One region of the Sphingomonas sp. PAMC26645 genome, then DNA from elsewhere that is predicted to be linked to it. Evidence: riboswitches for the same ligand, from Rfam matches in the RefSeq annotation. Region 1 holds a riboswitch; the other holds the start of a gene.

The links. Region 1 has a riboswitch for cobalamin ahead of cobW (cobalamin biosynthesis protein CobW). Riboswitches for the same ligand answer to the same signal wherever they lie in the genome.
Region 2: linked by a shared signal. The riboswitch ahead of E5673_RS12970 (DUF1636 domain-containing protein) and the one ahead of cobW (cobalamin biosynthesis protein CobW) in region 1 are both predicted to bind cobalamin.

Annotation. Positions count from the first base shown of each region.
Region 1 covers NZ_CP039249.1:2,637,151-2,642,379, reverse strand. The annotation lists gene cobN (cobaltochelatase subunit CobN) at 1-3,035, opposite strand, end outside; gene cobW (cobalamin biosynthesis protein CobW) at 3,044-4,081, opposite strand; cobalamin riboswitch at 4,182-4,392, opposite strand; gene E5673_RS12150 (HoxN/HupN/NixA family nickel/cobalt transporter) at 4,629-5,229, opposite strand, start outside.
Region 2 covers NZ_CP039249.1:2,802,110-2,807,338, reverse strand. The annotation lists gene E5673_RS12980 (NAD(P)/FAD-dependent oxidoreductase) at 179-1,795, opposite strand; gene cobO (cob(I)yrinic acid a,c-diamide adenosyltransferase) at 1,850-2,455, shown strand; cobalamin riboswitch at 2,647-2,841, shown strand; gene E5673_RS12970 (DUF1636 domain-containing protein) at 3,013-3,420, shown strand; gene cobT (nicotinate-nucleotide--dimethylbenzimidazole phosphoribosyltransferase) at 3,417-4,430, shown strand; gene E5673_RS12960 (histidine phosphatase family protein) at 4,442-4,999, shown strand; gene cobS (adenosylcobinamide-GDP ribazoletransferase) at 4,996-5,229, shown strand, end outside.

The sequences.
Region 1 (5,229 bases):
GCGCCGAGGTGATCGAGCGTCGCGGCAATCTCGGCACCGCCGCGGAAGCCGTGGCGCATCATGCCGTCGACCCAGGCCGGATGTGCCGCGCGGGCGTGGACGACGCGGGCGATCTCCTCGTTAAGCGGGCGGGCCTTGGCCTGGTTCGGATCGCGGGCGTCGAGATGGTAGAGCGTGGCGCTGCCTCCGGCGACCGCCTGTGCGGCGGCGAAACCGGCTTCGTGTGCGGCGTAGTCGGCGGCAAGAAGCAGGTCGGTTTCGGGCAGGTCCTGGACGTGGACGAAGGCGTCGGCGGCGGCGACCCGGTCGCGGATGCCGGCGGGATCGAAGCTGTCCTGGCCCCCTTCCCCATCGGCGTCGAGCGCGTGGCTGGAGGCGGACAGCCATGCTTGGCCGGCGGTCAGGCGCGCTTCCGGCGTGTAGGTCTGGGCCGCGTCACCCATGCTGAGGCCGTAGCGGCCGGGTTCGGGGCCGTAGACGCGCGCGGTGGCTGGCTTGCCGACGAACGGGTTCCGGTCCTGCGGCTCGTCGCGTGCGCCTAAGGCTCGAACAGTCTGGCCGAACATCGTGCAGAGCGTCGGGAAGGCGTCGCGGAACAGGCCGGATACGCGCAGGGTGACGTCGATGCGGGGCCGGTCGAAGTTCGCCAGTGGCAGGATTTCGACGCCCGTGACGCGGTCGGACTGCATGTCCCAGACAGGTTCAGCGCCGAGCAGGTGGAGCGCCATCGCGAACTCCTCGCCGGCAGTGCGCATCGTCGCGGAGGCCCATAGGTCGACGACGAGGTTGCGTGGGTAGTCGCCGTGGTCTTGCAGATGGCGACGGACGAGCTCGTCGGCGAGCTTCACGCCTTGGGTATGCGCGGCGCGCGACGGGACTGCGCGGGGATCGGTTGTATAGAGGTTGCGGCCGGTGGGGAGGACGTCGGCGCGGCCTCGCCACGGGGAGCCGGACGGGCCGGACGCGACTCGTTTGCCTTGGAGGGCCGACAGGAGACCGAGGCGCTCCGCTGCGCCGTGTTCGCCGCGGCCGTAGATGTGGAGCCCGTCGCCATACTGGCTCTCCTTCACGTCGCAGACGAACGTGTCGATGCGGGTGATCGCGTCGGCTTGGGACTGTGCGTCGTCGAGGCCCAGCGTCGCGGCGAGGCCGGTGGCGGTGGCTTCGTCGCGGATGTCGCGTTGCAGGCGGTCGCGGCGGGCTGGGTCGAGGCCGTCGGCGTTGGAGAATTCGTCGAGCAGCGCTTCGAGGCGGCCTAAGCCTTCGCCGGTGCGCGTGCGTTCGAGCGGTGGCGGGACGTGGCCGAGCGTGACTGCGCCGATGCGGCGCTTGGCTTGGGCCGCCTCGCCGGGATCGTTGACGATGAACGGGTAGATGACGGGCATCGCGCCGGTCAGAGCCTCGGGCCAGCAGGCATCGGACAGTGCGACCGACTTGCCGGGGAGCCATTCGAGCGTGCCATGCGCGCCGACATGGACCAGCGCGTCGGTGCCGCGCGTGCGGAGCCAGAGGTAGAAGGCGACATAGGCGTGGCAGGGGCAGCGGAAGAGGTCGTGATACTCTTCCGCGCGTTGCTCGGTTCGGCCGCGTTCGGGTTGAAGAGCGACCAGTGCCCCGCCCTGGTCGATCGCGGTAAAGACGAAGTCTTCCGTTGGGTCGCCCCAGCTTTCCTGGAGATCGCTGCGGAGCGCTTCGGGAAGATGTGCGAGGGCTTTGCGGTACTCGGCGAGCGGCCAGTGAATGCGTGAGGTAGCGAGATCAGTTGCGTCGGGCGTGATTGCGTAGCCCGCTTCGGCGAGGTCGTCGAGGATCGCTTGCGTGGAGGCGAGTGCGTCGAGGCCGACGGCGTGCGCCATCTGGTACGCCTTGCCGGGGTAGGTCGAAAGGACGATCGAGAGGCGGTGGTCGGCGATGGGTTTGCTGGCGAGGTTCGTCCACGCTTCGATGCGCGCGGCGATCGCGGTGATGCGGGCTGGGTCGGCGCGGTGTTCGCGGCGGGTGTATTCCAGGTCGCCGTCTCGCGCGGCGGCTTCCTTGAAGCTGGCGACGCCGACGAAGAGGCGACCGTCCACTTCGGGGAGGACGACGTGCATGGCGAGGTCGGCGGGCGACAGGCCTCGGGTGGCACCGGCCCAGGCGGCACGGTCGGAGGTGGCGAGCGCGATCTGGAAGACGGGGACGTCCGCGCCGTCGAGAGGCGTGGCGTCGGTGGCGCCGCGTGCGGAAAAGGCGGTGGCGTTGACGATCGCGGCGGGTTCCAGTGTCTTGACCCAGCGTTTCGTCCAGGCGGCGGCGTCCGGAGCTTTCAAAGAGGGCGCGAACAGGCCGATGACGTCGAACCCTCTCGCGGTCAGTTCGGCATGAAGCGCTTCGATCGGGTGGAGGTCGGCGGCGGTCAGGTAGGAGCGGTAGAAGACGATCAGGATGCGGGGGCGGTTCGCGTTGAGCGCGAATGCGGCCGGGCACGTCACGCCGTCATGCGGCTGCCAGCCGCCGACGTCGGCGATCGCTCGGACGCCGGTGACCGGGCCGGCGTAAATGCCAGCCGCGAGCGCGAACTGTGCCAGTGCCGCTTGAGCTGCGACCGCGCCGCCGGTGTCGCAAAGATGGGCCAGGCGGCGGAGCGTCGAGAGCGGGATCGTCGAGGCTGCGTCGAGGCGCGTGTCGATGCGACCGTCCGCGGCGAGAACCGCTAGCGCGATGCCCTTCTCGCGCGCGAGGTTCTCGACCTGTTGCAGGCCATAACTCCAGTACGAGCGTCCGCCGATCAGCCGGATCAGGATTCCCTTCGCGCCAGCGAGCGTCTGTTCGATGTAGGTGTCGACCGAGAGCGGGTGCTGGAGCGCGGTCAGGTTCGCTACGCGCAGCGAGGGCAACCGGCTTCCAGCAACATCCGCACGTTTCCAGCCCGCGGCGAACGCGCCGAGGTCACCGTCGGAGAACGAGAGGACGACGAGGTCCGCGGGGGATTGGGCGAGGTCCTGCGGGACCGCGCTTTCCTCCAGTCCGTGGGTATCGCGGAAGACGACGTGCATCGTGGGCCTCAGCCGTTCAGCGCGGCCTTGATGCGGGCCTCGTCGATCCGGTCGTGCTCGGCGATGACCACGAGTTGCGTGCGGCGCGGTTCGTCGGCCCGCCACGGGCGGTCGTACTGCGTACGGACACGCGCGCCGACCGCCTGGACGAGCAAGCGCATCGGCTTGCCGGTGACGGCGGCATAGCCCTTTACGCGGAGGATGTCGGCGCTGCGGGCGAGCGCCTCGATCTTCGCGGTCAGGTCGGCGGGGTCGGCGATTTCGCCAAGCTCGACGACGACGCTGTCGAAGTCGTCATGCTCGTGATCGTCCTCGCCGTCGTGATGCGACGGGCGGCTGGCGATATCGTCCTCGGCCGCGGCGTTGAGGCCGAGGATCACGCGAGGATCGATGATGCCGTCGGTCAGGTCGATCACCGGGAGCGGCCGTGCGGACTCCGCGGTGATGACGGCGCGTGCCTTGGCGACGCCTTCGGGGCCGGCGAGATCGACCTTAGTCAGGAGCACCAGATCAGCGCAGGCGAGCTGATCCTCGAACACTTCCGAGAGCGGCGTCTCGTGATCGACGCTGGGGTCGGCGGCACGTTGCGCGTCGAGCGCGGCCACGTCGGGGGCGAAGCGGCCCGCGGCAACGGCTTCCGCATCGGCGAGCGCGATGACGCCGTCGACGGTGATGCGCGAGCGGATTGCGGGCCAGTCGAATGCCTTCAGCAGCGGCTTGGGCAGCGCGAGGCCGGAGGTCTCGATCAGGATGTGATCGGGGCGCGGGTCGAGCGCGAGGAGCGCCTCGACGGTCGGGATGAAATCATCCGCCACCGTGCAGCAGATGCAGCCGTTCGCCAGCTCGATCACGTTCTCCGCCGGGCAATCGGGGATCGCGCAGCCCTTGAGGATATCGCCATCGATGCCGAGCGTGCCGAATTCGTTGACGACGACGGCGAGACGGCGGCCGCTCGCGTTGCGGATCAGGTGGCTGATGAGCGTGGTCTTGCCGGCTCCGAGAAAGCCGGTGACGATCGTGACGGGGACCTTTGAAAGATCGGGCATTGGTATTCTCCTGCGAGCACACGCACGCACGACCATCGGGGCCGCACGCGTTCGTCGCTCAAACGGAGTACCGTGCCGCGACCATCCCCTGGATCGTAGCAAGAGCGACCATAACGCTGGCAGGTCTCCTGGCTCGCGGGTCGAGGCTCGACGTACGCCTTCCCAGGTTTCCCCAGTGGCTGCCCTTGCGTAAAGGGCGTGTGCGTCTCGCTCACCGCTTACAGTTGCAGGGACAGCCGCGGCATTGGGAGGAACTCCCGCACCGCATTCCCATTCAAGCCCCGAAGGGCACCGGCGCGATCTGTGAGGTTCGGTGAAACCGAGCCTCGGGGGTGGGTTAGAGCAGTTTAGCGGGACTGCCAATTCGCATATCGCTAGTTTTCGATCCTCCCCCGCCAGGGGGAGGTGGCACCGGAGGTGACGGAGGGGGCGTACACGGAACAAACGTGATCGCCGTCCTCCCCCTCCGTCTGGCAAGTGCCAGCCACCTCCCCCTGGCGGGGGAGGATTCGAAAGCGCGTCGAGCTTGGGGAACGGAAGAGCTAGCCTATCCGTGCACGACTTCGATCTCGTCGAAGCGTTTCCAGCGGTAGATCGCGAAGCTCAGCACCCAGCAGAGCACGAACAGGCCGATGATCGCGAAGCCGAGGCCGTTGAAATTCTCGCCGAGCGCCGTTGCGACGTCCCATATGCCGCCGGTGTAGCCGAGCTTCGATCCGAGCAGCGCCAGCGTCTCGATACCGCCGATCGCGATCGCAACGATCGCGGAGATCAGCGTGATGGTGATGTTGTAGTAGAGCTTGCGGATCGGCTTCACGAACGCCCATTCATAGGCGCCGAGCATGACGACGCCGTCGGCGGTATCGACCAACGCCATGCCGGTGGCGAACAGCACCGGGAGGACGAGGATGACACCGATCGAGAGACCGTCGGTGGCCTGGCTTGCGGAGAGGCCGAGGATCGCGACCTCCGTCGCCGTGTCGAAACCCAGGCCAAACAGGAAGCCGAGTGGCGCCATGTGCCAGCTCCGCGTGACCAGCCGGAACATCGGGCGGAACAGACGTGCGAGCAGCCCGCGGTTGCCGAGGAGGAGGTCGAGGTCCTCCTCGACATAGGTGCCGCCGCCCCGGACATGGCCGAAGGTGCGC
Region 2 (5,229 bases), 160 kb from region 1:
TCAGTTAGCGGCGTCCCCCAATTGGGCCCCGGCCTTCGCCGGGGTGGTGTTTTGTCTTGGCAGGGTCATAAGTCAGTTGCCGCAACCTTTAGTTCTCCCGCGAAGGCGGGAGCCCAGGGTAACGAACGCAGGTATTTGTGGCTCCTGGACCCCCGCCTTCGCGGGGGAACGAAACGGCTTAGGCAGTGAGGCTCAACGCAACCGCTTCCGCGACCTTGATGCCGTCGACCGCGGCGGAAAGAATGCCCCCCGCATAGCCAGCACCTTCGCCCGCCGGGAACAGGCCGGCGGTATTGAGGCTGACGAAATCATCGCCGCGCGTGATCCTGACCGGCGATGACGTCCGCGTCTCGACCCCTGTGAGCACCGCATCGGGATGATCGTAACCCGGAATCTCACGCCCGAACGCCGGCAGAGCCTCCCGCAGCGCAGCGATGGCGAAGTCGGGCAGGCACTCCGACAGGTCGGTCATGTGCACCCCCGGCTTGTACGACGGGATCACCGAGCCCAGCGCAGTCGACGCTCGCCCCGCGAGCAGGTCGCCGATGCGTTGCGCGGGAGCCTTGTAGTTCGAGCCGCCGGCGACATATGCGCGCGATTCCCAGTGGCGTTGCAGCTCGATCCCGGCGAGCGGGTGGCCGGGATAGTCGCGTTCGGGGTCGATGCCGATCACGATCCCCGAGTTCGCGTTGCGTTCGTTGCGCGAATATTGGCTCATGCCGTTGGTCGCGACGCGGCCTTCCTCGGACGTCGCGGCGACGACGGTCCCGCCCGGGCACATGCAGAAGCTGTAGACGGTGCGCCCGTTCTTGCAGTGGTGCGACAGGCTGTACGCCGCCGCCCCGAGGTCGGGGTGGCCGGCGCAGGGCCCGAACCGGGCTTCGTCGATCCAGGATTGCGGATGCTCGATGCGGACGCCGATCGAGAACGGCTTGGCTTCGACATGAACGCCTTTGGCATGGAGCATTTCGAACGTGTCGCGCGCGCTGTGGCCGACCGCGAAGACGACATGGTTCGCCTCGAGATAGTCGCCGGTGCTGAGGTGGAGCCCGCGGAGTTGGCGGGTGCCGGCCTCCTCGACGATGTTGAGACCGTCGACGCGGGTGGAGAAGCGGTATTCGCCGCCCAGCGCCTCGATCGTCGCGCGCATGCTCTCGACCATCGTGACGAGGCGGAACGTGCCGATGTGCGGGTGCGCTTCGGTGAGGATCTCGGGCGGCGCGCCGGCTTTCACGAATTCGGTCAGGACTTTGCGGCCGAGATGGCGCGGGTCTTTGATCTGGCTCCAGAGCTTGCCGTCGGAGAAGGTGCCGGCGCCGCCCTCGCCGAACTGGACGTTGGATTCGGGGTTGAGCACGCTCTTGCGCCACAGACCCCAGGTGTCCTTGGTACGCTCGCGGACGACTTTCCCGCGGTCGAGGATGATCGGGCGGAATCCCATTTGCGCGAGGATCAGGCCAGCGAACAACCCGCACGGCCCTGCGCCGACCACCACAGGGCGGGGGCCGGTGTAGCTCGCGCCGCCCTTGGTGACGAAGCGGTAGCCTGTGTCGGGGGTGCGCTGGACGTGGCGATCCTTGCGGAAGCGGGTTAGGACGGTGTCCTCGTTCTTCAGCGTGACGTCGACCGAATAGACGAGCTGGATGTCCATCTTGTCACGCGCATCGTGCGCGCGACGCGCCACGGTGTAACGGATCAGGTCGCGTGGGGTGACGCGCAGGCGGTCGCGGATCGCGGCGGGGAGCGCTTCGTCGGCGTGGTTGAGCGGCAGCTTGAGGTCGGTAATGCGGAGCATGTCGGTCGCTCTAGCGCCGCGCGGCGCGATCCGCCATCGGGTGCGCGAGAGGACATGACCATGCGGACCGACGAAGAACAGAATGCCAAGAGCGCCAAGCGCAAGGAGGTCCACGACCGGATCGTCGCGAGCAAGACGATCGAGAAGGGGCTGGTCATCGTCCACACCGGCAAGGGCAAGGGCAAGTCGACTGCCGCGTTCGGCATGGCGGTGCGGATGATCGGTCATGGGCGCAAGGTCGGCGTGGTGCAGTTCGTCAAGGGCGCGATGGCGACCGGCGAGAAGGCGGTCTTCGATGCGTTCCCCGCGCTGTGCGAGTTCAAGCCGATGGGGGAGGGGTTCACCTGGGACACCCAGGATCGCGCGCGCGACATCGCGGTGGCGCGCGAGGCGTGGGACGAGGTGAAGCGGATGATCGCCGATCCGTCCTATGCGATGGTCGTGGCGGACGAACTGAACATCGTGTTGCGGTATGAGTATCTGCCGGTCGACGAGGTTCTGGCGGTGTTGGCGGCGAAGCCCGAGATGACGCATGTCGTGGTGACCGGGCGGAACGCGCCGGATGCACTGATCGAGATGGCGGATCTGGTGTCCGAGATGACGCAGGTGAAGCATCCGTTCCGGTCGGGGGTCAAGGCGCAGGCGGGCGTGGAGTTTTAGGCGGCTTCGTATTCTACGGCCCGTTATGACCACCGTCCGTCATCCTGACAAAAGTCAGGACCCAGAGCCACGGAGGCCACCGCCCGTTACCCTGGGTCCTGACTTTCGTCAGGATGACGGGAGGGCGTGGGGACGGCTCGCGGACTTCTAACGGACGTAGCCGTGTCTTGCGTCGTCTCCACCTCCCGCCTATCGCTGCCCCCGCGACAGGTTCCCCCGATGCTCGCGCGGAGGGGGATGAAAATGGGAACGGGAAACACCCGGCTGCCCCTGCAACTGTACGCGGCGAGCCATCGTGCCTCATGCCATTGGGATGTTCCCGAGAAGGCGGCGCGGACGGCGTTGACCCGCGAGCCAGGAGACCTGCCCGTCGCGGTCGTCTTTCGTCCGGCCAGGGTGCGCCGAACGGACGGGTAACACCCCGAGCGACGACATCGCTTCGCGTCGCGCGGAGGCTGGAGGCGTGCGCCTTTCGCCCTTCGCGCGGTGCGGGATCGACTGTCCGAAGGGGTTCCTATGCCAAGTTCACGTCATTCCAATATCGTCCGGGCACGGACATGCTGAAGCCGGTCGAAGACGGCGTTGCCGTGGTCGCGTGCAACACGTGCCGCCATTCCACCGATGCGCGTGACGACGAGCAGGGTCAGCGCGGCGGCGCACGGCTCGTTAGCGCGCTGAAGGCGATGCAGGCGAGCGATCCCGCTTATGCCGACGTGGCGGTGCAGGAGATGCCGTGCCTGTTCGCCTGCCAGGATTTCTGCACGATCCACCTCCGCGCGCCCGCCAAGGTCGGCTATGTGCTCGGCCGTTTCGAGCCGACCGAAGACGCTGCCCGTGCGATCTTGGATTACGCACGGCTCTACGGCGAGAGTGCGTTCGGACAGGTGCCGTTCAAGCAATGGCCGCAGGGCGTGAAGGGCCACTTCATCACCCGCACGCCGCCCGCCGGGTTCGTCGTGGAATGACCTTTTTTCCGACGGCCGGGGCATTTCTAACATCCTTGAGCGCGTTGCCGCAGCCGGACGAAGCTGCTCGATTGGCGGCAGTGGCGCGGCAGGGCGAACTGACCAAGCCGCCGGGCTCGCTCGGGCGGTTGGAAGAGATTGCCGTCTTCATGGCCGGCTGGCAGGGCCATGAACGCCCGCGGCTCGATCGCGGCCGGGTGGTGATCTTCGCGGGTAATCACGGCATCGTCGATCGCGGCGTCAGTGCGTTTCCGGCCTCCGTCACCGCGCAGATGGTGGCCAATTTCCAACATGGCGGTGCGGCGATCAATGCGCTGTCGCGCGCGGCGGGGCTCGATCTCAAAGTCGTTCCGCTCGACCTCGACCGGCCGACCATCGATTTCACCGTCGCCCCGGCGATGTCGGAGGAGGAATGCCTCGATGCGATCAACGCGGGCGCCGCAGTCGTTGCGGACGCGCCCGACCTGATCGTGCTCGGCGAGATGGGGATCGGCAACTCGACCTCCGCCGCCGCGCTGTGCCTCGCCAGCTTCGATGGCTCGGCACGCGACTGGGTCGGGCCCGGTACGGGAGTCGACGACGACGGCATGGCCCGCAAGATCGCGACCGTGGAGGCCGGGCTGGCGCTGCACCGGGACGCACTGACCACCCCGTTCGAGACGCTACGCAGGCTTGGCGGTCGTGAACTTGCGGCGATCGCTGGCGCGGTCCTCGCGGCGCGTCTGGCCGGCGTACCCGTCATGCTCGACGGCTTCATATGCTGTGCCGCGGTCGCGCCGATCGCCGCTGCGTGCCCGGATATCCTCGCACATTGTCTTGCCGGCCACGTGTCGGCCGAGCCGGGTCATGCGCGCCTGTTGCGGGCATTGGGCCTCGATCCGCTGCTATCGCTAGGCATGCGGCTCGGCGAGGGAAGCGGCGCGGCGACTGCGACGTTGCTCGTTCGTGCGGCGCTGGCGGCGCATGACGAGATGGCGACCTTTGCCGAGGCGGGGGTCTCAGTCGCGTGACCGGTTCGCACATGCTGTACCTGATGCGGCATGGTGCTCCCGTCCGCGAAGGCCTGTTGCTGGGGCGAACGGACGATCCGGTAACGGAGGCCGGTATTGCGGCGTGCGTCCAGCGAGCCGCAGGGCTGGAGGTTGCTGCGATCGTGTCGTCCGGTCTGAGGCGTACGCGCGATTGCGCGACGGCGATCGGCAGCGCGCGGGGCATCGTCGGCGAGGTCGATCGACGGTGGCGCGAACTCGACTTTGGAGCATGGGACGGCTTGCGTCCCGCCGATGTCGATCCGGCCGCCTTCGCGCGGTTCCACGATGATCCGGACGCCGCCCCGCCGCCGGATGGTGAGCGATGGTCGTCGTTGTTGGACCGTGTCGGCAATGCCTTGGCGGTACTTCCCCCGGTGCCGACGTTGGTCGTCACGCACGGTGGCGCTATCCGGGCGGCGCTGGCGGACCTGTGCGGGTTCGATCGTCGTCAGACATGGGCGTTCGACCTGCCTTATGCCGCGCTCGTGTCGTTGCGGATCTGGCCTGGGCCGGATCGGACTGTTCAGATCGTCGGGCTGGCGACGTGAAGCGGCTGGTCATCGCTTTCGGTTTCCTGACGCGCCTGCCGATGCCGCGGGTCGAGGCCGGGGCTCACGACTTTGCCGCGGCGATCCGATACTATCCGCTCGTCGGACTGGCGATCGGCGTGCTCGTCGCTGCGGCGGGATGGGCAGGCGCATCGATCGACCCCTGGACCGGGGCATGCACCGCATTGCTGACGTGGATCGCCGTCACGGGCGTATTGCATCTCGACGGG